Regions from separate parts of the Candidatus Pantoea multigeneris genome, predicted to be linked through region 1. Evidence: predicted binding sites of a transcription regulator. Region 1 holds the regulator's gene; each other region holds the start of a gene.
What was found. Region 1 encodes PurR, which represses purine synthesis genes. Its sites were predicted from a motif close to CANGCAAACGTTTGCNTG; they were not measured.
Positions count from the first base shown of each region.

Region 2: the regulator PurR is predicted to act here: its motif matches at 5,156-5,173, upstream of F3J40_RS23135 (NCS2 family permease).
Region 3: the regulator PurR is predicted to act here: its motif matches at 3,746-3,763, upstream of glyA (serine hydroxymethyltransferase).
Region 4: the regulator PurR is predicted to act here: its motif matches at 4,427-4,444, upstream of F3J40_RS01610 (NCS2 family permease).

Region 1 is NZ_VWXF01000001.1:57,086-64,539, forward strand. Features, by position in the region: gene F3J40_RS00250 (TetR/AcrR family transcriptional regulator) at 1-232, shown strand, start outside; gene F3J40_RS00255 (alkene reductase) at 285-1,382, shown strand; gene gloA (lactoylglutathione lyase) at 1,475-1,882, shown strand; gene rnt (ribonuclease T) at 1,990-2,661, shown strand; gene F3J40_RS00270 (Grx4 family monothiol glutaredoxin) at 2,779-3,111, opposite strand; gene F3J40_RS00275 (C40 family peptidase) at 3,477-4,289, shown strand; gene purR (HTH-type transcriptional repressor PurR) at 4,656-5,681, shown strand; gene punR (DNA-binding transcriptional activator PunR) at 5,678-6,592, opposite strand; gene punC (purine nucleoside transporter PunC) at 6,701-7,454, shown strand, end outside.
Region 2 is NZ_VWXF01000015.1:70,909-78,362, reverse strand. Features, by position in the region: gene pstS (phosphate ABC transporter substrate-binding protein PstS) at 1-894, shown strand, start outside; gene pstC (phosphate ABC transporter permease PstC) at 978-1,940, shown strand; gene pstA (phosphate ABC transporter permease PstA) at 1,937-2,824, shown strand; gene pstB (phosphate ABC transporter ATP-binding protein PstB) at 2,877-3,644, shown strand; gene phoU (phosphate signaling complex protein PhoU) at 3,662-4,396, shown strand; gene yieH (6-phosphogluconate phosphatase) at 4,432-5,091, opposite strand; gene F3J40_RS23135 (NCS2 family permease) at 5,243-6,559, shown strand; gene F3J40_RS23130 (4'-phosphopantetheinyl transferase family protein) at 6,564-7,295, opposite strand.
Region 3 is NZ_VWXF01000001.1:450,241-457,694, forward strand. Features, by position in the region: gene F3J40_RS02100 (sarcosine oxidase subunit alpha family protein) at 1-623, opposite strand, end outside; gene F3J40_RS02105 (sarcosine oxidase subunit delta) at 620-988, opposite strand; gene F3J40_RS02110 (sarcosine oxidase subunit beta family protein) at 1,053-2,303, opposite strand; gene glyA (serine hydroxymethyltransferase) at 2,329-3,630, opposite strand; gene F3J40_RS02120 (GlxA family transcriptional regulator) at 3,988-5,073, opposite strand; gene F3J40_RS02125 (L-serine ammonia-lyase) at 5,108-6,484, opposite strand; gene F3J40_RS02130 (LysR substrate-binding domain-containing protein) at 6,595-7,454, shown strand, end outside.
Region 4 is NZ_VWXF01000001.1:328,840-336,293, reverse strand. Features, by position in the region: gene phnP (phosphonate metabolism protein PhnP) at 1-534, shown strand, start outside; gene phnC (phosphonate ABC transporter ATP-binding protein) at 616-1,443, shown strand; gene phnD (phosphonate ABC transporter substrate-binding protein) at 1,470-2,399, shown strand; gene phnE (phosphonate ABC transporter, permease protein PhnE) at 2,536-3,390, shown strand; gene phnE (phosphonate ABC transporter, permease protein PhnE) at 3,394-4,278, shown strand; gene F3J40_RS01610 (NCS2 family permease) at 4,671-5,969, shown strand; gene F3J40_RS01605 (AMP nucleosidase) at 6,125-7,454, opposite strand, start outside.

The sequences.
Region 1 (7,454 bases):
GCCAATGCGCGATGCGCTACAACGTGGTGCTGAAGGTGTGATGCGGGCCTATGCCCGCACCTTAAAGCAGGCACAGTTGCAGGGAGCCAACTGGCACCTGTCGGCTGAAGAGATGGCGCAGATGCTGTATGTGTTTTGGTCTGGCGCCAGCTTGCAAAGTAAGATTTCACGCGATCCACAGCCGCTCAGTCTGGCCTTAAAGACATTCGGGCAATGGCTTGATCAACACTGATTTTTTTTAAAAACACCATTTGTAGACGACTGGTCTACTTGAGGAGATCATCATGGCTAAAGAGATTTTGTTTCAGCCGCTGAAAGTAGGCGCCATTACCGTACCCAACCGCATTTTCATGGCCCCTCTGACGCGTTTGCGCAGTATTGAGCCGGGCGATGTTCCTACCCCACTGATGGGCGAATACTATCGCCAGCGTGCGACTGCTGGCCTGATCATCACTGAAGCAACGCAGATTTCTTTCCAGGCTAAAGGCTATGCCGGTGCGCCAGGGCTGCACAGCCAGCCGCAGATCGCGGCCTGGAAAGCAATTAACCAGGAAATTCATCAGGCGGGGGGGCACAGTGCCGTCCAACTCTGGCACACCGGGCGTATCTCTCACTCCAGCCTTCAGCCTGAAGGCCTGGCCCCGGTAGCACCTTCTGCCCTGGCGGCCGGAACACGCACCTCATTACGTGCGGAAGATGGCACGGTTTACCGTGAAGACACTTCAACGCCACGTGCCCTGAGCGTGGAAGAGATCCAGCACATCGTGGCTGATTTCGGTCAGGCCGCGGCCAATGCGCGTGAAGCTGATTTTGATCTGCTGGAACTGCACTCTGCCCACGGCTATTTGATCCACCAGTTCCTGGCTCCTGGCTCTAACCAACGTAGCGATGAATACGGTGGCAGCATGGAAAAACGCGGTCGTTTTGCGCTGGAAGTGGTGGATGCAGCGATTGCTAACTGGTCGGCAGATCGCATCGGGATCCGTATTTCACCGATCGGCAGTTTCCAGAACCTGGCCAATGGGCCAGATGAAGAGGAAGCGGCGCTGTGGTATGTGGCTGAACTCGCGAAACGCAACGTTGCCTATATTCACTTCTCCGAGCCAGACTGGGCCGGTGGCGAGCCGTATACTGATGCTTTCCGCGAGAAAGTGCGCAGCATCTATCCTGGCGTCATCATCGGTGCCGGTGCCTACAGCGTGGAAAAAGCGGAAGATTTAATCCAGCGTGGCCTGATTGATGCAGTCGCCTTTGGCCGTGACTACATTGCCAACCCGGATCTGGTGGCGCGTCTGCAACAGGATGCGCCTCTGAACCCACAGCGCCCGGAATCCTTCTACGGCGGTGGTGCCGAAGGCTATACCGACTACCCAACGCTGTAATCAGTAAGCCGTGACCTCAGGTTGCGGCTTGCCTTTTTCGCCCGTTGCCATCATGGTTATACGGGCTTTACGTCATTTATTAAGAGGATATTATGCGTTTACTTCATACCATGGTACGCGTGGGCAACCTGGAACGTGCAATTAAGTTCTACACCGAAGTGTTGGGCATGCGCCTGCTGCGTCAGAGCGAGAATACCGAATACAAATACACCCTGGCATTCGTCGGTTACACCGAGGAGAGCGAAGGTGCTGTGATCGAACTGACCTATAACTGGGGCGTAGAGAGCTACGATCTCGGCAACGCTTATGGTCACATCGCACTGGGTGTTGACGATGTTGCAGCCACCTGCGAGCGCATCCGCTCACAGGGCGGTAAAGTGACCCGTGAAGCTGGCCCGGTTAAAGGCGGCACCACGATGATTGCTTTTGTTGAAGATCCAGACGGTTACAAAATTGAGCTGATCGAAAACAAGCACGCCGGTCACGGCCTGGGACACTAATCTCTCCCCTTCAGTCTGCCGTTCCGGCAGACTGCTCGCTTAACCTGCTGCACCGTCAGCCGTTTTTTGCCATAATGCCCGCTGCCTAAATCTGCAATGAGATCCCGATGTCTGCTTCAACTTCCCAAAATGCTTTAAATCAACGTTTTCGCGGCTTCTATCCTGTGGTTATTGATGTTGAAACTGCCGGATTCAATGCCCAGACTGATGCTTTATTAGAAGTGGCAGCCACGACGTTAAAGATGGATGAAGATGGCTGGTTACATTGCGATCAAACACTGCATTTCCACGTCGAGCCCTTTGAAGGGGCGATTTTAAACCCGGAAGCGCTGGCGTTTACCGGTATCGACCCGCACAACCCGCTGCGTGGTGCGGTGAGTGAACATGATGCTCTGCATGCCATCTTTAAGATGGTGCGTAAAGGCATCAAAGATCACGGCTGTAATCGCGCCATTATGGTGGCCCATAACGCGAATTTTGATTTGAGTTTTATGTCGGCCGCCGCTGAGCGTGCCAGCCTGAAACGCAATCCATTCCACCCGTTTGCGACTTTTGATACCGCCGCACTCAGTGGTCTGGTGCTGGGGCAAACCGTGCTGGCGAAAGCCTGTAAAACCGCCGGGATTGATTTCGACAGTACCCAGGCGCACTCCGCGCTTTATGATACCGAGCAAACCGCCCTGCTGTTCTGTGAACTGGTCAATCGCTGGAAACGCCTTGGTGGCTGGCCGCTGCCTTTAGCGGTGGAAGAAGACACTGAGAGCGCGGAAGAAGCGTAATCGTGACGGCGTCACAAAATTCAGGCACATAAAAAAGGCTGCCATTCCTGAAAATGGCAGCCCTGTTTGAATATGATCTTAACTGGCAAGCATCACGGCATTGTCAGCCTGGATGCATTACTCAGCTTCTTTAAACTTTTCTGCGGTTTCTTTAATCAGCTGCTGCAATTCACCGGCCTGGAACATCTGCACGATGATATCGCAGCCGCCAACCAGCTCACCGTCAACCCACAGCTGTGGGAAGGTCGGCCAGTTAGCATAACGTGGCAGCTCAGCACGGATATCCGGGTTCTGCAGAATATCAACATACGCGAAGCGCTCACCACAGGCAGACAACGCCTGAACCGCCTGGGCGGAGAAACCACAGCTAGGCAGTTTTGGCGAACCTTTCATATACAGCAGGATTGGGTTTTCGCTGATCTGCTGCTGAATTTTTTCAATTGTGCTCATAAAATGTCTCTCTCAATTCCCTACTTCGTGTTTCTTTATTGTAGCGATTTCCAGGCACGACTGAAAACCGGATTTTGCGTTCCCTAAAGCAAATCGCCATCTGTGTTAATTCAAATTTTTCATGAGTCGATATCCGCCACACCTTTTTTAGGGTGATTCATTCATTCTTTGTCATAATTGTGGTGCTATAACCTACTGAGATTGCGTGTTTTTCCGACAATCACACTCTGTAAGAATTAAATAAAAAAAGACCTTACCTTTTCGAAAAAAACTGGATTAGAATTACTTCGGTGCTGATCAAGGATCAGATTTGTCTAACTTTGTCGCGGCCAATATCGCGTGGCAGCTTAACCTGTAACCGGACTATGCGTTTACTGATTACGCTTTTCATACTGGCTTTTACTCAAGTTTTTTTGAACGTTGCATGTGCTTCTCCGCATAAGCCGGTTAACGCCAGCTTGCATAATGCAGAGAAGAAAAGTGCGCGTGAAGATGAACGCCGCAAGCGACGCCCGGTGAAAAGTTCGGGTAAGAAAACCCGTACCACAACCATGGAAAAGCTGAAACTTAAGCGCAGTAAAAAAGCCGCGCCTGAGAAAGTGCATCACGAACCGGTTAAAAAAGCCGCGCATCTGACAAAACACACCCCATTAAAAAAGAAAGCCGAGCTTAAGTCTGCACGGGTTAAATATTACGGCCATAAGCGTGGTGCGCGTGGTAAAGCGACTGAACTGGCCACGATTAAAATGAGCAATGCTCACCGCCAGCGCTATCAGAAAGCCCGTGAAACGGCCATGAACAAGCTAATGGGCCAGTTGGGCAAACCTTACCAGTGGGGCGGCACCTCGCCGTATACCGGTTTTGATTGCAGCGGCCTGGTCTGGTATGCCTATAAAGATCTGGTGAATTACAAATTCCCGCGTACCGCGAATGAGATGTACCATTTGCGCGACGCAGCGCCGATTAAGCGTGACATGCTACAGAAAGGGGATTTGGTCTTCTTCCGCATTGCGCATCGCGGGGCGGCCGATCACGTTGGCGTGTATTTGGGTAACGGTAAATTTATTCAGTCACCCCGTACCGGCAAAGATATTCAGATCAGCGCACTCAGTAATGATTACTGGCAGAGCCATTATGTCGGTGCTCGCCGCATGATGACCCCAACCACCATTCGCTGAGTGTTGCGGAGAAAAAAGCCTGAAGATGACCTTCAGGCTTTTTTTTTGCCTGCGATAACTACGCATTCAGATACAGCATCAGTGAATGATTCCCTCGGTTGCCCCGCTGTCACCGCCCCCTCTGGTTTAGCGCTTCGTGTGGCGGCTTGTAAAAATCTCGTCATCTTTGCTGTGTCTTGCTAGAATCCCCTTCTTCGTTGCGCAACAGCGTTTTTTCACCGCCCACCCTACCCACGCCAAGTCACACTCTGGCGGCAAAATAGTGGTCAAAAGGCAGTTGGATTTCCGCAAATTTCACCCTGCGCACGCAAACGTTTAACATTATGTTTATCAATACATTAGGATAAGCATTGGAGTCCGGTTTACATGGCAACAATTAAAGATGTGGCAAAACGCGCGGGCGTCTCAACCACCACCGTTTCGCACGTCATCAATAAAACACGCTTTGTGGCTGAAGAGACCCGCAATGCAGTATGGGAAGCCATTAAAGCGCTGCATTACTCCCCAAGCGCGGTCGCACGTAGCCTGAAGGTGAATCACACCAAGACGTTGGGCCTGTTAGCGACCTCAAGCGAAGCACCTTACTTCGCGGAAATCATTGATGCCGTTGAAAAACACTGCTTCGACAAGGGCTATACCCTTATTTTGGGTAATGCACACAATGACCTGAATAAGCAGCGCGCCTACCTGTCAATGATGGCGCAAAAGCGCGTAGACGGCCTGCTGGTGATGTGTTCGGAATACCCGGACGATCTCCTGAAAATGCTGGAAGAGAACCGTAATATCCCTATGGTGGTGATGGACTGGGGCGAATGTCAGGGCGATTTCACCGATACCGTATTAGATAACGCCTTCCAGGGCGGTTATATGGTCGGTCGCTATCTGATTGAACGCGGCCACCGTGATATTGGCGCGATCCCTGGACAGATGGCACGTAACACCGGGGGTGGTCGTCATGCCGGGTTTGTTAAGGCACTACAGGAAGCAGGCGTGGCGATCCGTGATGAGTGGATTGTGCAAGGGGATTTCGAAACCGAATCGGGCTATCTCGCCATGCAGCAGATTCTGGCACAAAAACAGCGCCCTACGGCGGTGTTCTGCGGCGGAGATGCCATGGCAATGGGCGCAATTTGCGCCGCCGATGAGCTGGGGCTGCGCGTGCCGCAGGATATCTCCGTGATTGGCTATGATAATTTGCGCAACGCGCGTTATTACACGCCAGCGCTCACTACCGTACATCAGCCAAAATCTGAGTTAGGTGAAAAAGCGCTGGATATGCTGTTGGATCGCATCACCAGTAAACGTGAAGACTCTCAGACCATTGAAGTGAATCCGACATTAATTGAACGCCGTTCCGTCGCCGATGGACCGTTCCGCGATTATCGCCGTTAATCCGGACAGTCTTCACTCAGCCACTCCTGATTCAGGGTGTGGCTGTCACCCAAATACGTCAGCAACCATGCCAACGCCGGTGACGCACTTTGCTCGGCCCAGGTGACAAAACAGGGGCTGTCTGGAAACGCCTGCGGTAATTTCAGCTCCTGCAACTGTCCCTGCTGCAACAGCGGCTGCGCCAGATGGCCCGGCGTCATCGCCACACACAATCCCGCTTGCGTACAGGCCAGGCCTGTTTGCCAGTCCGGTGCCACCAGGCGACGTTGGTTATCCAGGGTCCAGGTCATACGGCGTGGCAGCGCGCGTGAGGTATCCTCAATCACCAGTGACGGCCACGCACGTAGCGCGTCTTCATCAGGTTCGGCCACTTGTGTTAACGGGTGGTCGGTTGCGACCACACAGCGCCAGTTCAGTGCGCCCATATCGCGCCAGGCAAAACGCCCTCCTACCGGAACAGCCTGAGTGGCACCAATGGCCGCATCGGCACGCCCATCAGCCAGGGCATCCCAGACACCGTTAAATACTTCATACTGCACGGCAAGTTCCATATCTGGAAAAGCACGATAGAAATCCAGCACCATTTGCCTGACGCGGTGGGGTTTGACGATGCTGTCCACGGCCACCGTAAAGCGCCCTCTCCAGCCGTTGGCTAGCTGCTGACACTGGCGGCGAGTGGCTTGCATTTTTTTGATGACCTCACGACCTTCTGAGACAAAATGCGCACCCGCTGGCGTTAATACAACATCGCGGTGCTGACGTTCGAACAGCGGTACGGCCAGCCAGGTTTCCAACTGCCTGATCGTATAGCTGACGGCAGAGGGGACGCGATGTAATTCCTGTGCCGCCGCACTGAAACTGCCATTGCGCGCGACCGCGTCCACCACTTCAAGTGCATATTCTGACCACATAAGCTTGCCTTCAATTATTTTCACAGCAACCTGCAAATATTAACGTTTCACACTCCCGGCTGCACTCTTTTACACTTGCCGCCTGTGTGAATTAACCATGAGCCTGTTATGTTGTCGTCAAAAGGATTTATGCTCTATCTCGCCGTGCTTAGTATGCTGGGCTTTCTGGCAACGGATATGTACCTCCCCGCGTTTTCTGCCATGCAAACCAGCCTGAGTACCACGCCGGGTATTATTAGCGCGAGCTTAAGCCTGTTCCTGGCTGGATTCGCCTGCGCCCAGTTGGTATGGGGACCGCTGTCCGATCGCCTCGGCCGCCGTCCGGTACTGTTAGCGGGACTGGGTCTGTTTGCGCTGGGCTGTGCCGGTATGCTGTGGGTACAGAGCGGCGAGATGTTGCTGGTGCTGCGCTTTGTTCAGGCGGTAGGCGTTTGTGCGGCAGCGATCAGCTGGCAGGCACTGGTGGTGGACCGTTATGACCAGTCACAAACCGGTAAAGTGTTCGCCACGATTATGCCGCTGGTGGCGCTCTCTCCTGCGCTGGCCCCGCTGCTGGGTGCCTGGTTGCTCGATCACTTTAACTGGCGCGCTATCTTCGCCGTGCTGGCGGTTATCGCCCTGGTGCTCATGCTGGCTACGTTGCGCATCACCACTAAGCCGGTGGCACGCAACGTAACGGAAAAGCAGCCCGGATTTTTTGCGCTGCTGGCTAACCGCACCTACAGCGGAAATGTCGTTATCTATTCTGCCTGTTCAGCGAGTTTCTTTGCGTGGCTGACGGGCTCCCCGTTTATTCTCGCAGACCTCGGTTTAAGTCCCGCCGCCATTGGCTTGAGCTATTTGCCGCAGACGGTTGCCTTTC
Region 2 (7,454 bases), on a different contig from region 1:
AAGACCGGTAGCAAAGTAAACTATCAGGGCATTGGTTCTTCTGGCGGCGTAAAACAGATCATCGCTAAAACTGTCGATTTCGGTGCTTCTGATGCACCACTGAAAGATGAAGATCTGCAGAAAAATGGCCTGTTCCAGTTCCCAACCGTAATCGGTGGTGTGGTACTGGCAGTCAATATTCCTGGCGTGAAATCAGGTGAACTGACGCTGGACGGTAAAACCGTAGGTGATATCTACCTCGGTAACATCAAAAAGTGGAATGACCCTGCTATCACCAAACTGAACCCTGGCGTGAAACTGCCAGACACCAACATCAACGTGGTGCGTCGTGCTGACGGTTCTGGTACTTCTTTCGTCTTCACCAGCTACCTGTCTAAAGTCAACGCAGACTGGAACAGCAAAATTGGTAAAGGCAACACCGTTAACTGGCCAACCGGTTTGGGCGGCAAAGGTAACGATGGCGTGGCCGCATTCGTACAGCGTCTGCCGGGTTCAATTGGCTACGTAGAGTATGCCTACGCGAAACAAAACAACCTGACTTACACCAAACTGGTTGATGCTGACGGTAAAGCCGTAGCACCAAGCGAAACCAGCTTCGCCAACGCGGCTAAAGGCGCTAACTGGAGCGAGTCTTTCGCCCAGGACCTGACTTACCAGAAAGGCAACGATGCATGGCCAATCTCTTCCACCACCTTCATCCTGGTGTACAAAGAGCAGGCTGATGCCGCCAAAGGCGCTGAAGTCCTGAAGTTCTTTGACTGGGCCTACAAAGATGGCGCGAAAACAGCGACCAGCCTGGATTACGCAGCACTGCCAGACTCAGTGACTAAGCAAATCCGTGAAGCCTGGAAAGCAAACATCAAAGACAGTTCAGGTAAAGCACTGTTCCAGTAAGTGCCATACCCGGCCAGCGTCTGCTGGCCTTGTTACGGGCGGCTGCGAAGCCGCCCTGATACCTTTTGAATACCGAGACTCCTATGGCTGAGACTAAGCCGACGTTCAAAGCGCCTGGTAAGCAAGGTGACATTATCTTCGGTGCACTGGTTAAACTCTCTGCGCTGATTGTGTTGTTGCTGCTGGGTGGCATCATCGTCTCCCTGATCTTCTCCTCCTGGCCGAGCATCCACAAATTTGGCTTCTCTTTCCTGTGGAACAAAACCTGGGATGCACCTAACGAGCAGTTTGGTGCGCTGGTACCGATTTACGGCACCATTGTGACCTCTGTTATCGCGCTGATCATCGCTGTGCCGGTGAGTTTTGGCATTGCGCTGTTTCTGACCGAGCTGGCCCCTAACTGGCTGCGTCGCCCGTTGGGAACGGCGATTGAGCTGCTGGCTGCGATTCCAAGTATCGTTTATGGCATGTGGGGGCTGTTTATTTTTGCACCTCTGTTTGCTCAATATTTTCAGACGCCGGTAGGGGATCTTCTGTCCAATATCCCGTTTATCGGCGCGCTGTTTTCTGGCCCAGCGTTTGGTATCGGCATTCTGGCGGCGGGTGTAATCCTGGCCATCATGATCATTCCGTACATCGCCTCGGTCATGCGTGACGTGTTTGAGCAGACCCCGGTAATGATGAAGGAGTCTGCTTACGGCATCGGCTGTACCACCTGGGAAGTCATGTGGCGCATCGTGTTGCCGTTCACCAAGAATGGCGTGATTGGTGGTGTGATGCTGGGATTAGGCCGCGCGTTGGGTGAAACCATGGCCGTGACCTTTATCATCGGTAACACCTACCAGCTCGATAACGCTTCGCTCTACATGCCAGGCAACAGTATTACCTCTGCGCTGGCGAATGAGTTTGCTGAAGCAGAATCTGGCGTGCACGTGGCTGCGCTGATGGAGCTGGGTCTGATCCTGTTTGTGATTACCTTTATCGTTCTGGCGATTTCGAAGCTGATGATTTTACGCCTGGCGAAAAGTGAAGGAGCGCGCTCATGACAACAATTGAGATACAGGCGCGGGCGGAACTGGAAGCTTCACGCCGTAAAATGCAGTCCTGGCGCAGTACCAAAAACAAAATTGCGCTAACGCTGTCTCTGCTGACCATGGCTTTTGGCCTGTTCTGGCTGGTGTGGATCCTCTTTACCACCGTCACCAAAGGTATTGATGGTCTGAGCCTGTCACTGTTTACCGAATCGACCCCGCCGCCCAATACGGCGGGTGGTGGCCTGGCGAATGCCCTGGCTGGTAGCGGCTTGCTGATCTTCTGGTCAACCTTCTTTGGTACGCCGTTGGGGATTATGGCGGGTGTGTATCTGGCGGAGTATGGTCGCAAATCGGCGCTGGCTGAGGTGATCCGTTTCATCAATGACATCTTGCTCTCAGCGCCTTCGATTGTGGTTGGTCTGTTCGTCTACACCCTGGTGGTAGCGCAGATGCAGCACTTCTCCGGCTGGGCGGGCGTGGTAGCGCTGGCGCTGTTACAGATCCCGATCGTGATTCGTACCACCGAGAATATGTTGCGCCTGGTGCCCGACAGTATGCGTGAAGCTGCGTATGCCTTAGGCACACCGAAATGGAAGATGATCTCTGCGATTACGCTGAAAGCCTCGGTCTCCGGAATTATTACCGGTGTTCTGCTGGCAGTTGCGCGTATTGCCGGTGAAACCGCACCGCTGCTGTTTACTGCGCTGTCGAACCAGTTCTGGAGCACCGACATGATGCAGCCAATTGCCAACCTGCCGGTCACCATCTTCAAGTTCGCGATGAGCCCGTTTGCCGAGTGGCAAAGTCTGGCGTGGGCGGGGGTGCTGATTATCACCCTGTGCGTGTTACTGCTGAACATTTTGGCACGCGTTGTGTTCTCCAAAGGCAAACACTAATTTTTGCGGCGCGGCCCCTGGCGGCGCTGCCCAACAGAGATGAGCAAAGAGTATGGCAACGACATCTTCCGGTAAAATTCAGGTACGCAATCTGAACTTCCATTACGGGAAATTCCATGCGCTGAAAAGTATTAATCTGGATATCGCGAAAAATCAGGTCACGGCGTTTATCGGCCCATCTGGCTGTGGTAAATCCACCCTGCTGCGCACCTTTAACAAAATGTACTCGCTCTACCCGGAGCAGCGTGCAGAAGGTGAAATTCTGCTGGATGGTGAAAACATTCTCGCCTCCAGCCAGGATATCGCCCTGTTGCGCGCCCGTGTTGGCATGGTTTTCCAGAAGCCGACACCGTTTCCAATGTCGATTTATGACAACATTGCCTTTGGCGTCCGCCTGTTTGAGAAACTCTCACGTGCCGATATGGATGAGCGTGTGCAGTGGGCGCTGACCAAAGCGGCTTTGTGGAATGAAACCAAAGACAAGCTTCATCAGAGTGGCTACAGTCTCTCTGGCGGTCAGCAACAGCGTCTGTGTATCGCGCGCGGCATCGCTATTCGTCCTGAAGTGCTGCTACTGGACGAACCTTGCTCAGCACTTGACCCGATCTCCACCGGACGTATTGAAGAACTGATTACCGAGTTGAAACAGGACTACACCGTGGTTATTGTGACGCACAACATGCAGCAGGCTGCTCGTTGTTCCGACCACACGGCGTTTATGTATCTTGGTGAGCTGATTGAATTCAGCGATACCGATACCCTGTTCACCAAACCGGCACAAAAACAGACCGAAGACTACATCACTGGCCGTTACGGCTGATTGGGCAGGAGAGAATCATGGATAATTTAAATCTGAATAAACACATCTCCGGCCAGTTCAATGCCGAGCTGGAACATATCCGCACCCAGGTGATGATCATGGGCGGAATGGTGGAGCAGCAACTGACGGATGCCATCACCGCAATGCACAACATGGATGCTGAGCTGGCGAAGCGCGTGATCGAAGGTGACCAGAAGGTCAACATGATGGAGGTGGAAATTGATGAAGCCTGCGTCCGCATCATCGCTAAGCGTCAGCCAACGGCGGTCGACTTGCGTCTGGTGATGGCGATCATCAAAACCATCTCTGAACTGGAACGTATCGGTGACGTGGCTGAGAAAATCAGCCGCACCGCGCTGGAGAAATTCAGCCAGCAGCATCAGCCGCTGTTAGTCAGCCTGGAGTTCCTGGGCCGTCACACCGTACAGATGCTTCACGATGTGCTGGATGCGTTTGCCCGTATGGATCTGAATGCGGCTATCGAAATCTATCGCGAAGATAAAAAAGTGGATGCGGAGTACGAAGGCATTGTGCGTCAGCTCATGACCTACATGATGGAAGATCCACGCACGATCCCGAGTGTCCTGACCGCGTTGTTCTGCGCCCGCGCCATTGAGCGTATCGGTGACCGCTGCCAGAACATCTGCGAAATCATCTTCTACTTCGTTAAGGGCCAGGATTTCCGTCACGTGGGCGGAGACAAACTGGACCAGCTGTTAGCCGGTGAAGACGGCCACAGCAAACCTGCCTGAGTGCTCTGGCTGCCCGTTGCGAAACGGGCAGCGCATTAAAGAATATCCCAACCGTGTTGTCGCCACAGTGCTGGTAGCTGAGCCAAGTCGGTAAAGCGCGTCACCAGCGGATGATCCAGCGCCGGATTATGCGCATCAGCGCAGTAGTAATAGACCGGAATACCGGCCGCGATCCCGGCACGCGCGCCCGCCTCAGAGTCATCCACCAGAATGCACTGCTCAATCGCAACGTCCATCTTTTCTGCCGCGTGATACATCAGTTCGGGATCGGGTTTCCAGTGGTTGATGTCGTAGCCGCTAAACAACCGACCTTCAAACCACGGCAGCAGGCCGGTTAACCCCAGTGAGTGTTGCATCTTCTTGACCGTACCGTTTGAAACCACGCACATCGGGATTTTTATCTGTGCAATCAGCTGTTTTGCGCCGGGGATCTCAGCCAGGCTGAGATCAAACAGCCGTGCGACTTCTGCACGATAAGTGGTTTCAACTTCCTCTACGGGGAGGGTGCGCTGATGCTCTGCCGCCACATCACGAATAATATCGTACAGCTTTACCCCTTTGTATTTTTCAAACATCGCCTCCAGCGAAAGGGTAATACCATAGGCAGCAAAAGTGGTGACATAGGCTTCAGTGCAGAGACGCTCACTGTCTACCAGGGTGCCGTCACAGTCGAAAAATACGCAGGCTACAGACATTCAACGCTATCCTCTTCAATTTATGGACACTTAACCTTAACTCTTTATGCACCGAATGCGAACCGGCGTAAACGGTTGCGAAAAATCGTTGTATTGCGGGGGTAAAGTCGTCAGGATACGCGCCGTTAATTTTTTCGACCGGAAACAAGGTATGAGTCACTCCCCTGGCCTGTTGCAGCGCCTGTTTAAGCTGCAGGAACATGGCACCACCGTGCGCACTGAGGTGATTGCCGGTTTTACGACTTTCCTGACGATGGTGTATATCGTCTTCGTCAATCCACAAATCCTTGGCGTCGCCGGGATGGATACTCAGGCGGTGTTTGTCACAACCTGTTTGATCGCGGCGGCTGGCAGTATTTTAATGGGCGTTGTGGCGAATCTGCCGGTTGCGCTGGCACCTGCCATGGGGCTGAATGCCTTCTTCGCTTTCGTGGTGGTGGGGGCGATGGGCTACTCATGGCAAATCGGCATGGGCGCGATTTTCTGGGGTGCGCTCGGACTGCTGATCCTGACACTGCTGCGTGTGCGCTACTGGATGATTGCCAATATCCCGCTTAGCCTGCGCGTGGGTATCACCGCCGGTATTGGCCTGTTTATCGCCATGATGGGGCTGAAAAATGCCGGTATCATTGTGCCAAACCCTGACACTATCGTTGCGGTGGGCCATCTGACTTCGCACAGTGTCCTGCTGGGCGCTCTGGGCTTCTTTATTATTGCGATCCTCGCCTCCCGACAAATTCATGCGGCGGTGTTGATTTCGATGGTGGTGACCACTGCGATTGGTTGGATGATCGGCGATGTGAAGTTTACCGGGCTGTTTTCTCTGCCACCGGCAGTGGGTTCCATTGTGGGCCAGGCCGATCTGAAAGGCGCTCTGAACGTGAGCATGGCGGGGATCATTTTCTCCTTTATGTTGGTCAATCTGTTTGACTCATCAGGCACGCTGATTGGCGTTACCGATAAAGCCGGTCTGACCGATGAGAAAGGCACCTTCCCACGCATGAAACAGGCACTGTTTGTGGATAGCGTGAGTTCAGTGGGTGGCGCGTTTGTCGGCACATCTTCTGTCACCGCTTACATTGAAAGTTCTTCTGGCGTGGCGATCGGTGGACGTACTGGCCTGATGGCGGTGGTAACCGGCCTGCTGTTCCTGCTGGTGATGTTCCTGTCACCGCTGGCGGCCATGGTGCCGGGCTATGCGGCGGCTGGCGCATTGATCTATGTTGGCGTACTGATGAGTGCCAGCCTGGCGCGCGTGCGCTGGGATGACCTGACTGAAGCGGTGCCGGCCTTTGTCACTGCCGTGATGATGCCGTTCAGTTTCTCGATTACTGAAGGCATTGCGTTGGGCTTTATTGCATGGTGTGTGATGAAGCTGGGGACAGGCCGCTGGCGTGAAACCAGCCCGTGCGTGGCGCTAGTGGCGCTGTTGTTTGTGCTGAAAATCGTGTTTATTGACGCCCACTAAAGCTTCACAGTTCCTGTGGCAGGCTGGTTAGCCGCAGGGCACGCGGTCCAATATTGGGCCGCGTCATCTCCACGTCCCGCAGATCCTGCCATCCTCGTTCCTGACTCCACTCCCATAAATGCAGCCACTGCGTCGCAGGTGACAGCGCACAAGACCACACCAGCATGGGTTCAGCATCGCAAATGGCTTGAATATCGGGATTGAGGGTTGAACGCAGGCGACCGGCAGCCGGATGCAGGCGCAGCAGATTCATGGCATTTTGCTGATCGCCGCCGATTTTCAGGATGCTCTGGCGTAAGGTCCAGATTTGCGTCACGGCTTCCATAAAATCCTGTTGCGCGTTGATCCAGGCAATTTCACCCGAGGTGAGGCTCTGCATCAGTTGGGCCTGAGACTGACGGCTGTGCGCCCGTACGATCTCCATATCCAGGCCCGCCTTTCCCCCTTCATCTGCCAGCAAGACGCCAACAACATTACCCGCATAGGCAATACTGAAATCCGGAAGCATCGTGTCAGCAAAGGCGGGTTTGCCACAGTGTGTGACGATTAACGGCGGAAGTTGATCAATGCCATAGATGCGCAGCATGAGCTGTGCCAGCAACATTCTGGCCGCAAGAAAACGGCTGCGCCGCTTGTCGGGTAGGCGGTTGGCGCTGTCGATTACGGTTTGCGGGACGTTCAGTGCCTCGCCAGGCAGGTCGTTGCTACCCATCCAACGTACAAAATGACCAGCCATCTGTCGCTCCGTGAAAATGGTCAGAAAATCATCACAGGCATTGTAAGAATTTTCTGGCGCGATTGCACTCCCCCTCGCTTGTATCCGCTTCACTTTCAGAATCAATGAGCAAAACCGTACCAATATTTGCGCGATACGGGAAAGCTTAGCGTTTTTTTC
Region 3 (7,454 bases), 390 kb from region 1:
CTTCCGCCCATCTCTTCCTGTTCATCGGCGACAATCACCCGCACGCCACTTTTACCGGCTGCCAGCGCGGCTGCCAGTCCGGCAGGTCCGGCACCGATCACCAGCACGTCACAGTGACGGTTCATATGGTCGTAGGTGTCTGCATCGCGTTCCAGCGGGCTGCGTCCAAGGCCTGCGCCTTTGCGGATGTACTTTTCATACGTCATCCACATCGAGGCGGGTTTCATAAAGGTTTTGTAGTAGAAGCCCGGTGGCATAAAGCGACCACCGACTTTGCCTACCATGCTCATCAAATCGATTTCGACACCCGGCCAACCGTTGGTGCTGCGCGCTTCCAACCCGGCATACAGTGCCTGCTGCGTGGCACGCACGTTTGGCACCTGCTCAGATTCAGCCGCGCCCAGCTGGACTACCGCATTCGGCTCTTCTGCACCTGCGGCGACAATGCCGCGTGGACGGGAGTATTTAAAGCTGCGGTTAACGATGTTGACACCATTCGCCAGCAATGCTGACGCTAAAGTATCCCCTTCGTAACCTTCCAGCTCTTTGTTATTAAATTTAAACGTGATCGGACGTGAACGATTAATACGCCCGCCGCGTGCCAGACGATGAACCTGTTTCATACATTGCCTCCGACCAGCGCTTTATCCTGCTCAGGCTGCTTTACAGCCGTCTCTTTTTGGCGCGGCAATTCCACCACATCAGAGTGTTGCGTGTGGGACGGTTGCTCACCAATTTTATAAGTTTCAAGAATTTCGTACGTCTGGGTATTGCGCGTCATATTAAAATATTTGCGACATCCGGCTGCATGCACCCACAGCTCGTGATGAATACCGCGCGGGTTTTTGCGGAAGAATAAATAATTCCCCCACTCTTCGTCAGAACAATTTTCTGGCGATTTAGGGCGCTCAATATGCGCCTGTCCTTTAGCGTGAAACTCTTCTTCTTCGCGATATTCACCGCAGCAAGGACAATAGATATGAAACATAGGCCTCCCGTCACTCAGAATAAAATCTGAGTTAGCTCTCGCATAATATGGTTTACAGCGTTATTTAGTGCGCTACTGCGGCGGCACCATGTTCATCTACCAGCGCACCGGTATGGAAGCGGTCAATGGAGAACGGCGCTGCCAATGGATGCATTTCACGTTTCGCCAGGCTGGCGGCAAACACATGGGCGGAACCTGGCGTGGCTTTAAAGCCCCCGGTTCCCCAGCCGCAGTTGAAGTACAGCCCTTCAACGCTGGTTTTCGAGATAATCGGGCTGGCATCCGGGGTGGTATCCACAATGCCGCCCCACTGACGATTCATACGCACGCGCGAGAACGCCGGGAACATTTCTACAATGGCCTGAATGGTATGTTCGATCACCGGATAACTGCCGCGCTGTCCGTAGCCGACAAAACCATCAATACCGGCACCGATCACCAGGTCGCCTTTATCCGACTGGCTGACATAACCGTGTACGTGGTTCGACATCACTACCGTATTCACAATCGGCTTCAGCGGCTCGGAAACCAGTGCCTGCAACGGGTGTGACTCCAGCGGCAGCTGTAAACCGGCCATGTTGGCGATGACGCTGGAGTTACCCGCAACCACACAACCCACGGTTTTCGCTTCGATATCACCACGGTTGGTGTGTACGCCGTAGATTTTACCGTCGCGGATCATCAAGCCTGTGACTTCGGTCTGTTGAATCAGATCGACACCGTGTGCGTCCGCACCACGAGCGAAGCCCCAGGCCACCGCATCATGACGAGCAACACCACCGCGCGGCTGCCATGAAGCGCCAATAATCGGATAGCGCGCATTGGCGGAACAATCCAGCATCGGTTCCAGCTCTTTCACCGCACGTGCATCCAGCACTTCACCATCGATCCCGTTCAGGCGGTTGGCATTAACACGGCGTTGAATATCACGCATGTCCTGGAGGGTGTGGCCGAGGTTTAATACCCCGCGCTGGGAGAACATTACGTTATAGTTCAGATCCTGCGACAGCCCTTCCCATAATTTCAGCGAGTGCTCAAATAAATTCGCTGAGTCATCCCATAAATAGTTTGAACGAACAATGGTGGTATTACGCGCGGTATTTCCGCCGCCCAGCCAGCCTTTTTCAATCACGGCGACATTGCGAATACCAAACTCTTTAGCCAGATAATACGCCGTGCCTAAACCATGTCCGCCACCGCCGATAATAATAATATCGTAGGATTTTTTTGGCGTTGGGTTGTGCCACAGTTTCTGCCAGTTCTCATGATACGTCAGGCCATTTTTAATCAGGCCAAATCCTGAATAACGCTGCATAGTGCTCTCCCGCGAGTGTCTGTATTTACGCCGTAGCGAACTGGTGGTCGGCTACCTGCTCGGCATCGCCATAAACCGGATATTCGCTGCAAAGTTCAGCGACCTGGGCACGTACCTGCTCTTCAATCGCCTGGCTGTCTTCTTTTTTCGCCAGCACATCCAGAATGTCGCAGATCCAGTTAGCTAACTTCTCGCACTCCACCTGACCAAAACCACGGGTGGTGACGGCTGGCGTACCAATACGCAGACCGGAAGTGATAAACGGACTTTGTGGGTCGTTAGGCACCGCATTTTTGTTCACGGTAATGTGAGCACGGCCCAGTGCAGCATCCGCAGCTTTACCGGTAATGCCCTGATTAATCAGAGACACCAGGAACAGGTGGTTATCGGTCCCGCCAGACACCACATCGTAGCCACGTTTCAGGAACACATTCGCCATGGTGCGGGCGTTATCCACCACCTGCGCCTGGTAGTAAACGAAGTCCTGCTCCATCGCTTCACGGAAGGCGACAGCTTTGGCCGCAATCACGTGCATCAGTGGGCCACCCTGCTGACCAGGGAACACCGCACCGTTTAATTTTTTGTACAGCGCTTCATCACCCAGCGCGGAGAGGATCAGGCCGCCGCGTGGGCCACGCAAGGTTTTGTGGGTGGTTGTGGTCACAACGTGCGCATAAGGCAGTGGGCTTGGGTAGGCTTTTGCCGCAACCAGACCAGCAACGTGTGCCATGTCCACCATCAACCATGCGCCTACGCTGTCAGCGATTTCGCGGAAGCGTTTCCAGTCGACGATGCGTGAATAGGCAGAGAAACCGGCAATAATCAGCTTCGGCTGGTATTCCTGCGCCAGGCGGGCAACTTCTTCATAGTCGATCTCGCCGGTTTTCGGGTTGAGACCATATTGCACCGCATTGTAGTGTTTGCCAGAGACATTAGGTGCCGCGCCATGCGTCAGGTGGCCACCGTGTGCCAGCGCCATCCCGAGAATGGTTTCGCCCGGCTGAACCAGCGCCATCAGTACTGCGGTGTTTGCCTGCGCACCCGAGTGGGGTTGTACGTTAGCGAAATCGGCACCGAACAGCTCGCAAGCGCGCTGAATGGCCAGGCTTTCCACCACGTCTACGTGCTCACAGCCACCGTAGTAACGCTTGCCCGGATAGCCTTCGGCATATTTGTTGGTCAGTTGGCTACCCTGCGCCGCCATCACCGCTTTACTGGCATAGTTTTCTGACGCAATCAGCTCAATGTGGGCTTCCTGACGTTTCATTTCGCTGACAATCGCCGCGTTAAGCTGCGGATCATTATGCTGCAATTGGTTCTCACTCATCCGTTTACCCTTCAATATTGATTAGTTGACCCGACAGCTCTCAGCAAGCCCGGAAGATATCCGGATTACCTCCTGCGTCTACAGTGATTGCAGCATAGCAATCCGCCTCTATTGTGACTTGAACGTTTGCGACAAGATTTTAGCCATTTTCACGTCAACACCAGTAAAAATGCGAGATTGGTCAAAAAATGAAAGGGAGATTATTTGTCTGTTTGCGCTAATCGATAAGAAAAGGTTATTGCTGGATGGGCTATCAGAAGACAGCCTGATGGGGCTGTCAGCAGAGGGGAAACAGGGGGAAGAAAAACTGGCTACCGTCTGAGCATAGCCATTACGCCAGCAATGAACAGTGGCTTATCACCACTTTGTGGCGTGGCTATCAATATGTAAAAAGAAGGGGTCGACCTGATTTTCCGCCAGCGGGCTGCCGGATTTGCGCACGCTGGAGGGCGCATAGCCAAAGTTTTCGCGGAAATGCCGGGAGAAGTGCGCTGAGTCCGCAAAGCCACAGCGCTCGCTGATGGCAGTGATACTGCGATCGGTATAGTGCAACAGCCACAGGCCATAGCGCAGCCGTAGATTGCGCGAGAAACGCTGCGGCCCTACGCCTAACTCATCCTGGAACTTGCGTTCAATATTACGCCGAGAAGTGCCGATGCGCTTCGCCAACTCCTCAACCGAGATCACTTCTCCCAGATGCTGCGAAATAATATCAATCGCACGGCGTACCAGACGATCCTCCACGCGTTCGAAAATCACCGGCTGCGGCTGCGGATGTTCACCGCGCCGTACTTCATCAATCAGCATGATGTGCAGGCTTTTCATCGCCCAGGCTTTACCCAGATGGCGCTCAATCAAATAGGCCGCCACATCCGCCGCCGCAACACCGCCTGCGCAGGTGATTAAATGTCCTTCGTCGACAAACAGCCGATCGGCCACCGGCGTAACATCCGGGAAGCGGCGGGTTAAATCGCCGTGGTGATACCAGCTGACGCAACAGCGCTTACCGGCCATCAGCCCGGCATGAATCAGGGTAAACACCCCGGTACACAAACCAATAATTGGTACATTGAGCTGTGCCGCCTGGCGCAAATATTCTACTGCGCGCTGATCGGCCTTTTCCCGCTCCTCCTGCACCCCACCAATCACCACGATATAATCAAACGCCTGCGGATCGCGCAGCGTTTTACAAGGTGAGATGATGGCACCACAGCTGGCAACCGCACTTTCACCGGAGCTGGTCATAAAGGTCCAGTTGCAGCGCAGCGGGCGGCTGCGATCGCCCTCATCCGCAGACAGGCGTAAGCAGTCCACAAACGCGGCAAAAGGCAATAAGGTAAAACGGTTAAGCAACACAAAGCCCACCGATAAAGGGCGCTGTGCTTCCGGTAGTGTCATCGCGTGTTCTCGCCAGGCGCGTTCATCTATTTCAGGGGGACTCACGCTAGCATACTCTCCCCCTGTTACTCCACTGCCCTTAGCATTCAACATAGTTAACCGCCAGCCCACCGCGTGAGGTCTCTTTGTACTTCTCGTGCATATCTGCGCCAGTGTCACGCATGGTGCGGATCACCCGGTCGAGGGAGATAAAGTGTTCACCGTCGCCACTCAGCGCCATTTGCGCGGCGTTAATCGCTTTCACTGCGGCAATCGCATTGCGCTCGATGCACGGGATCTGTACCAGGCCACCCACCGGATCGCAAGTCAGACCGAGGTTGTGCTCCAGACCGATCTCCGCGGCGTTCTCTACCTGTTCCGGCGTGCCACCCAACACTTCTGTCAGACCGGCCGCCGCCATGGCACAGGCAGATCCCACTTCGCCCTGGCAGCCCACTTCTGCGCCAGAAATAGAGGCGTTCTTTTTACACAGAATGCCCACTGCTGCTGCCGCGAGGAAAAACTTGCGCACATCCTGCGCGGTCGCCCCCGGTGAGAACTGCATGTAGTAGTAGAGCACAGCCGGGATAATCCCTGCGGCCCCGTTGGTCGGTGCGGTTACCATGCGGCCACCGGCAGCATTCTCTTCGTTAACCGCCATGGCGTATAAGTTGACCCACTGCATCGCCGAGAGCGTATGGGTAATGAGGTTAGATTTAGACAGCGTGACCAGCTGCTGATGCAGTGCAAACGCCCTTCTGCGCACGTTCAGTCCTCCTGGCAGAATGCCCGGCTGTGATAATCCACGCTGGATGCAGTCGGTCATGGCTTGCCACACTGAAGCAATGCGTTGGTCAATCTCCTGCTCACTGCGCCAGACGCGTTCATTCGCCAACATCAGGTCCGAGATGCTCAGCTGATGCTGCTTGCACAACGCCAGCAACTGTCGGCCAGAGGAAAAATCATACGGCAGCTCGCTGTTGTCGCTGTCCAGCACGCCGCTGGCGACCTGCTCCGCGTCCAGCACAAATCCGCCGCCCACCGAGTAGTAGGTCTGTTCGACGATCTCACCGCTGGTCAGCTGCGCGACGATGGTCATACCATTGGGGTGATAAGGCAGCGAGCTGTCGAGCAGCTGCATATCGCGCTGCCAGATAAAGCTGACTTCCCGCTCGCCCGCCAGCAGGATTTTTTCCCGCGCAATGACCTCATCCACCTGCATCGAGGCTTCTTGCGGATCAACCTGGTCCGGCCAATACCCCATTAAGCCAATCACGCTGGCACGATCGCTGCCGTGACCGATGCCGGTGGCAGAAAGCGAGCCATATAAACGCACTTCAACCCGTTCAATCTGATCTAATATTCTATTTTCCTGCTGTTTCGTTATAAATAACGCAGCGGCACGCATTGGACCCACGGTATGAGAGCTAGAAGGTCCAATGCCAATTTTAAAAAGATCGAACACGCTGATTGCCATGATAGCTATCTCACATTAAGTTAAGGGTTACTTTATTTTCTTAGCGTGCGACACAGCACCCTGTTGTGACAATCGATATATTCTTAACCACGGTTTAGTTGAACTAAAGAATGCGAAAAATAACCACCTCTCAGGTCCATGCTCATTTACAGGTTTTTGCCTGCGCGGCGCGACATCTCTCTTTTACGCGCTGTGCAGAAGAACTCAACGTCACACCCGGTGCAATTAGCCAGCAAATCAAACAGCTGGAAGAGAATCTTGGATTCAGTTTATTTCATCGCGCTGGTCGGGGTTTGCAGCTCACGGCGCAGGGGCAACGTCTGGCGTTAGTCGCAAATGAAATACATGAACGGGTAATGGAAGAGCTACGCGATCTCAACTCCGCCGGGATTAGCGGCGTATTTCGTCTGCGTTGTATTCCTTCATTTTTAAATAAGTGGTTGATGCCGCGCTTGCCGGCCCTGGCAAAAGCCTTTCCTAACATTGAACTGCGTATTAATGCGGAAGACAGCAGTGATTCGCTCCGTGGCGAGGAGTTTGATCTGGCGATCGACCTCAACGATGGCAGCTACGCTGGGCTGCTGACCACGGTATTATTTGAAGAGCAGATCTTCCCGGTTTGTTCGCCAGCACTGCTGTCGGGCAGGCCGCCGCTCTCTGATGCCAGCCAACTGGTGCACTATCCGCTGCTGCATGATGTCACCGCATGGCGCGGCAGCTACGAGTATGCCGAGTGGGAATTTTACCTCAAGGAAACCGGCGTCAAGGGGATTGATGTCCGCCGTGGCCACTGCTTTAACCGCAACTATATGACCATTGAAGCGGCCAAAATGGGCATGGGCGTAGCGATTGCCCGTAAGTTTCTGATACAGAAAGAGCTGGATGAAGGCACGTTGATCATTCCCTTTGGCGAGCTTATCAGCGCCCGCAAACGCTATGTTATCGCCTACAGTGACGGGACATTAAACAA
Region 4 (7,454 bases), 270 kb from region 1:
GTGCAGGGGCTGTTCGCCCTGCGCTGGGGCATTGGGCGACCCATCCCGGTGTGGGGGCCGCCGGATGAGAAGGGCTGTGATGATCTGTATAAGCATCCGGGCCTGCTGGATTTCCGCCCCTCATTAACCCCTTTCGTGCCGCACGCCTTTGGTGAATTGCAGGTGACCCCGCTGCCGCTGCAACACTCGAAGCTCACGCACGGCTATCTGTTTAACTGGCAAGGGGCGCGGCTCGCATGGCTGTGCGATACCTGCGGGCTCCCGCCTGACACCGCCGACTTCCTGCGTGGGCAGCGCATTGAACACCTGGTGATTGACTGTAATGACCCGCCACGCGAAGCGGCGGGCAATCATAACGATATTACGCGGGCACTGGCGATCATTGAGCGGCTCCAGCCACGGTTTGCCTGGCTGACCCACCTCAGTCACGAAATGGACAACTGGCTCCAGGACAACCCTTTGCCTGACAACGTACTGCCCGCACGGGATGGTATGACGCTGTCATTAGGGGTAGTTCAACCTGTCACAGTTTGATCACTGGAGTGTCATTCAGCTTTCATCCCGCTTGCCCGTAATAGGCCTCAATTTCAGACTACCGTAAACGGATGAATGAGTATGGCGCAGGCAATATTAAAAACGGCTTTTGATAACCCTCAGCCGTTTAGCCCCAGCGGGCATAAGGTGCTGTCGGTCCAGGGATTGTGCAAAGCGTATGGTGAAAACCGCGTGCTGGATGACGTCAGTTTCGATCTTCATGCGGGTGAGTTGGTGGCAGTGATTGGCCGTTCCGGCGCAGGAAAATCGACGCTGCTGCACATGTTGAATGGCACTATCAGTACCTCGCAGGGTGCCATTTACAACCTCAGTAATCGCGAACAGCCGCAGGATGTGGCCCAGTTAAACCGCAGCCAGATGCGGGCATGGCGCAGTGAGTGCGGCATGATCTTCCAGGATTTTTGTCTGGTACCCCGGTTAGATGTGATAACCAACGTGCTACTGGGACGCCTGAGCCAGACCTCGACCCTTAAGTCCTTTTTCAAAGTGTTTCCCGATACTGACCGCGCCCGTGCCATCGAACTGTTGCAGTGGATGAACATGTTACCCCAGGCGCTGCAAAGAGCGGAAAACCTCTCTGGTGGCCAGATGCAGCGCGTTGCCATCTGCCGCGCACTGATGCAGAACCCAAAAATTTTGCTGGCAGATGAGCCTGTTGCCTCTCTCGACCCGAAAAATACCAAGCGCATCATGGATGTGCTGCGTCAGGTCAGCGAGCAGGGCATCAGCGTGATGGTCAATCTGCACTCGATTGAACTGGTCAAGCAGTATTGCACCCGCGTGATCGGTATCCAGCGCGGCAAAGTCCTGTTCGACGGACATCCTTCAGACCTTACCGACAGCCTGTTACATGCGCTGTACGGTGATGAAATCAACCAGCTCCATTAACGCCTACGACAAGAGAACAACCTCGAATGAAACTGACAACATTAGCTTTATTGACTGGCGCTCTGGTGACTTTTGGCGCGCACGCAGCAGATGCTCCAAAGACCTTGAATCTGGGGATTCTGGGCGGCCAAAATGCCACCCAGCAGATTGGTGATAATCAGTGTGTGAAAGATTTCTTTGATAAAGAGCTGAATGTCGATACCAAACTCAACAACTCTTCTGACTACTCTGGGGTGATTCAGGGCCTGTTAGGTAAAAAAATCGACATGGTGCTGAGCATGTCTCCTGCTTCTTATGCTTCTGTTTACCTCCAGGATCCAAAAGCGGTGGACGTTGTGGGCCTGGTGGTTGATGACAAAGATCAGTCGCGCGGTTATCACTCGGTGGTGATTGTTAAAGCCGACAGCCCGTATAAAAAGCTGGAAGATCTGAAAGGTAAATCGTTTGGTATGGCGGATCCTGATTCAACCTCAGGCTTCCTGATGCCTAACCAGGCGTTTAAGAAAGAGTTTGGTGGCAGCGTAGACGATAAATACAAAGGCACGTTCTCCAGCGTAACCTTCTCAGGCGGCCACGAGCAGGACATTCTCGGCGTCTTAAATGGTCAGTTTGAAGGCGCGGTGACCTGGACTTCACTGGTGGGTGACTACAACAAGGGATACACCTCAGGCGCTTTCACACGCATGATGCGTATGGACCAGCCTGACCTGATGAAAAAAATCCGCATTATCTGGTCTTCACCGCTGATCCCTAACGGCCCGATTCTGGTGAGCAATAACCTGCCACCGGCATTCAAAGCGAAGCTGGTTCAGGCGATTAAAGATCTGGATAAGAACGATCACGCATGCTTCATGAAAGCCGTGGGCGGCGCACAGCATATCGGCCCTGCGACCGTGGCGGATTATCAGAACATCATTGATATGAAGCGTGACCTGATGAAAGACAGCCGCAGCTAATTTCCTACTCCCTTTCCCTCACCCCAACCCTCTCCCGTAAACGGGAGAGGGAGCTGAGTGGTGCATGCATCTGCCCCCTCTCCCAGTTGTGGGAGAGGGCTAGGGTGAGGGGACCTTAAAACCAGAGAAGACACTCTTGACTGATTTCGAACGCTATTACCAACGTATCCGTAGCCAGCAGAAACGTGATTCTCTGCTGTGGTCGTTACTGCTGGTGGCCCTGTACCTGGCGGCGGGGAAGGTGGCGGAGTTCAATCTCCTCACCATTTGGCAATCATTGCCGCACTTTTTTGATTACCTGTATGAAATCATGCCGGTCTTGCATCTGCCGCTGCTGTTTGCCGATGGCAAAACGGAAGGCTCACTGGCCTACTGGGGCTATCGCCTGCATTTCCAACTGCCGCTGATTTGGGAAACCATCCAACTGGCGCTGGCTTCCACCATCATTTCCGTCTTTATCGCGGGCATACTCGCATTTTTCGCGGCCGATAATACCCAATCCCCACCAGGCCTTCGGTTCGCCATTCGCTCTCTGGTGGCTTTTCTGCGTACCATGCCGGAACTGGCGTGGGCGGTAATGTTCGTCATGGCGTTTGGCATTGGTGCGATTCCGGGATTTTTGGCTTTAGCGCTGCACACCGTAGGCAGCCTGACCAAGCTGTTTTATGAAGCGATCGAAAGCGCGTCTGACAAGCCGGTGCGTGGGCTGGCTGCCTGTGGTGCCTCACGTCTGCAACGGATGCGCTTTGCCTTTTGGCCGCAGGTGAAACCGCTGTTTCTCTCCTACAGCTTTATGCGCCTTGAAATCAACTTCCGCTCATCGACCATTCTCGGGCTGGTGGGAGCAGGGGGCATCGGTCAGGAGCTGATGACCAATATCAAACTCGACCGTTTTGATCAGGTGAGCATCACCATGCTGCTGATCATAATTGTGGTTTCACTGCTGGATACGCTGTCTGGCTGGTTACGCCGTCGCGTAGTTGAGGGTTAAACAATGATGACGCTGGTTCCCGATCTCGACAAAATTAAGCAGGAGCATGCCGCACTGTTCAGCGCGCAGTCGCGCTATCTGCGCCGCCTGGCCATAGTGGCATTAGCGATTGCCGTCTACTATCTGCTGTTCTTTCTCTATTTCGGCATTCCGTGGGCGCGCGCTGCGCAAGGTATGGAGCAGCTCGGGCACTATTTTGTCCGCATGTTTATCTGGCAGGATGTCGCCAACTGGCCGTTTGCTTATTACTTCTCGCAGATCGGTATCACCCTGGCGATCGTCTTCTCCGGGACCCTTACCGCCTCACTGCTGGCGTTGCCCCTCTCGTTTTTTGCGGCACGCAACGTGATGCATGAGCCTGCTTTGCGCCCAGTGGCTTTAGTGGTGCGGCGTCTGCTGGATATTTTACGCGGCATCGATATGGCGATTTGGGGGCTGATTTTCGTGCGTGCGGTGGGTATGGGGCCACTGGCTGGGGCGTTGGCGATCATCATGCAGGACGTTGGCCTGCTGGGGAAACTGTATGCCGAAGGCCATGAAGCGGTAGAGCGTTCCCCCAGTCGTGGACTTGGGGCGGTGGGCGCAAACAGCCTGCAAAAGCACCGTTTCGGCATTTTTACCCAGTCATTCCCCAGTTTTCTTGCCCTGAGCCTGTATCAGATTGAGTCCAATACCCGTTCGGCAGCGGTGTTAGGGTTTGTGGGTGCGGGCGGTGTCGGGCTGGTCTATGCCGAGAACATGCGGTTATGGAACTGGGATGTCGTCACCTTCATTACCTTAGTGCTGGTGGTGGTGGTCATGACGATGGACGTGATCTCCAGTCGTCTGCGCAAGCGCTACATTACCGGTAAGCCGGTGCCGTTATGGCAACCGCAAAGCGTTGATTAAAAAACCCTCCCATTACGTAGCACGCAGGTCAAAACGGCCTGCGTGATTACGCTCTCAGCCCGACGCAAACGATTAAATCCGTTGCACATTTACCGGGCGATGCACCATAATCGCGCTTTCATTTGGTTCAGAGGATTCTGAATCAGGATACGCAACCGTTTTCGTTGCAAACGCTGTAATGGCATAGCGCTTGCTATGCTATCAGGGAGTTATACCGGGAGAGTCGCAACGGACAGCAGCGCTGACCCCATGATGTGGGTTCTCCCCGCGCGATAGCCGAGGCGAGCATACCGTCCCGGCGTCGTTTTTTAGCGCAAAACAATAATGCGTATGCATATTCCCTATTGGCAAGAGAGAAAGCACCTGTGTGCCGTCTCCTCGAATGAGAGATGATGATGTTAGATAAACTATTCCAGCTTAAAGCGCACAACACCACGGTGCGTACTGAAGTGATTGCCGGGCTGACCACCTTCCTGGCGATGGCGTATATCCTGTTTGTGAACCCGTCGATCCTGAGCGCAACCGGGATGGATAAAGGGTCGGTGTTTGTCGCGACCTGTCTCGCGGCGGCGATTGGCTCGCTGTTGATGGGCTTAATTGCCAACTATCCGATCGCGCTGGCACCGGGTATGGGCCTGAATGCCTTCTTTACCTACACTGTGGTGCTGCACATGGGCTACAGCTGGCAGATCGCGCTGGGTGCGGTATTCCTCTCCGCTGTGCTGTTCTTCGCCCTGTCGATTTTCAAAATTCGTGAATGGATTATTGCCAGTATCCCACTGCCACTGCGTGCCGGCATTGCCGCAGGCATAGGTCTGTTCCTGGCGCTGATTGCCCTGGAAGGTGCGGGTGTGGTGGTAGATAACCCAGCGACCCTGGTCGGTATGGGCGATCTCACCAAGCCGGGTCCACTGATGGCGATCCTCGGTTTCCTGATCATTGTGGTACTGGAAGCACGTCGCGTGACTGGCGCGGTGTTGATCGGTATTCTGGCGATTACCATTCTGTCGATGCTGCTGGGCCTGACCCCGTTTGCGGGCGTGTTCTCTGCTCCGCCTTCACTGGCACCGACTTTCTTGCAACTGGACATTAAAGGCGCCCTGAACGTTGGCCTGGTGAGTGTGGTGTTTGCCTTCCTGTTTGTGGACGTGTTCGATAATACCGGCACCCTGCTGGGTGTGACCAAACGTGCAGGACTGGCGGATGAGCAGGGCAACCTGCCAAAAATGGGCCGTGCTCTGGTAGCAGACAGTGCGGCTGCGCTGTTCGGTTCACTGTTAGGCACCTCAACCACCACCAGCTACGTAGAATCTGCTGCCGGTGTGAGTGCCGGTGGTCGTACTGGTCTGACAGCGGTAGTCGTGGCGATTCTGTTCCTGCTGAGCCTGTTCTTCTCGCCGCTGGCCTCTAGCGTACCTGCTTATGCGACCGCGCCTGCACTGCTGTTTGTGGCAGTGCTGATGACTTCCGGTCTGGCCGAAATCGACTGGAAAGATATCACCACCGCAGCGCCAGTGACCGTCACCGCATTGACCATGCCACTGACCTACTCGATTGCTAACGGTATCGCTTTCGGTTTCATTACCTGGACCGTGGTTAAATTGCTGACCGGCCGCCTGAAAGAGATCAACATTGCGCTGGTGATTTTATCGCTGCTGTTTGTGATTAAGCTGGGTTGGTTGAGCGCCTGATTCGCCGCTCCTCCCGCGTTTCAAGAAACCGAATGCCCTCTGGGTGTTCGGTTTTTTTTTGCGCTGAGGTGAATGCCTACACGATGACGATTTTCCACCGTCCATCCATACGCCCTTCGGGAAGAATAGATGGACGGCCAGCCCGACTAATTAACTCAACGGAACGGGGGTTCGTTGAAGGTACGCAGTTTGCGTGAGTGCAGCTTGTCCCCCTCGGCGCGCAGCAGTTCTACCGCACGAATACCGATTTGCAAATGCTCGGAAATCGCGCCTTCATAGAACCGATTTGCCTGGCCGGGCAGCTTGATCTCGCCGTGTAGCGGTTTGTCCGATACGCACAGCAAAGTGCCGTAAGGGACGCGGAAGCGATAGCCCTGAGCGGCAATGGTGGCGCTCTCCATATCCACGGCGACCGCGCGGCTCAAATTAAAGCGCAGGGCAGAGGCGGAGTAGCGCAGTTCCCAGTTGCGGTCGTCGGTGGTGACGACCGTACCGGTACGCAGCCGCTGTTTGACCTCTTCGCCGGGCATACCGCTGACGGCTTTGGTGGCGTCATACAGGGCGCGCTGGACTTCTGCGATACTCGGCACGGGGATATCCGGCGGCAATACGCTGTCCAGAACGTGATCGTCACGCAGATAAGCATGGGCCAGCACATAATCGCCGATGGTCTGGCTTTCGCGCAGGCCACCGCAGTGACCAATCATCAGCCAGGCATTCGGGCGCAGCACCGCCAGGTGATCGCAGATGGTTTTCGCATTCGACGGTCCAACGCCAATATTGATCAGCGTAATCCCGCGACGGCCAGGGGCGGTGAGGTGCCAGGCAGGCATCTGGTGTTTTTTCCATGCCAGGTCAGAAAGCATTGCATCGCTGTCTGGGGTAGCCGGATCAATCACCACCTGACCGGCGCACACCAGGCTGTCATAGGGGGTTGCGGGATCGCGTACCTGCTCAATCGCCCAACTGACAAACTCGTCAACGTAGCGGGTGTAGTTGGTAAACAGCACAAACGGCTGGAAATATTGCACTTCAGTGCCGGTGTAGTGACGCAGACGCGCCAGAGAGAAATCGGTGCGCAAAGCATCAAAATGGCACAGCGGGAATTCAGTATCAGGATGGAACAGACCATCCGCCGTCTCGTCCCCAATCAACGACAGTTCCGTGGTGGGGAAGTGGCGAGCGATACCCGCGCTCATGGTGCGGTCCAGCGTCAGGTCGGAGCCGTCTATCACGTACGGGTAGGGGATCTCCTGCTTAGAAGGGCCAACGCTAATTTCGATCTGGTACTCTTTTTCCAGCATCGCTAACTGCTCGCTGAGATAAGGACGTAACAGTTTAGGGCGCGTCAGTGTGGTGCTGTAACTGCCCGTATGCGTGAACCGCCCCCAGGCGCGGGTACGGTTCTGCTGCGGGCCTTCCCCTAGCCAGGTGATACGCAGTTCCGGGTAAACAAACAGCCCCGCAGCACGTTGCGCCTCATCC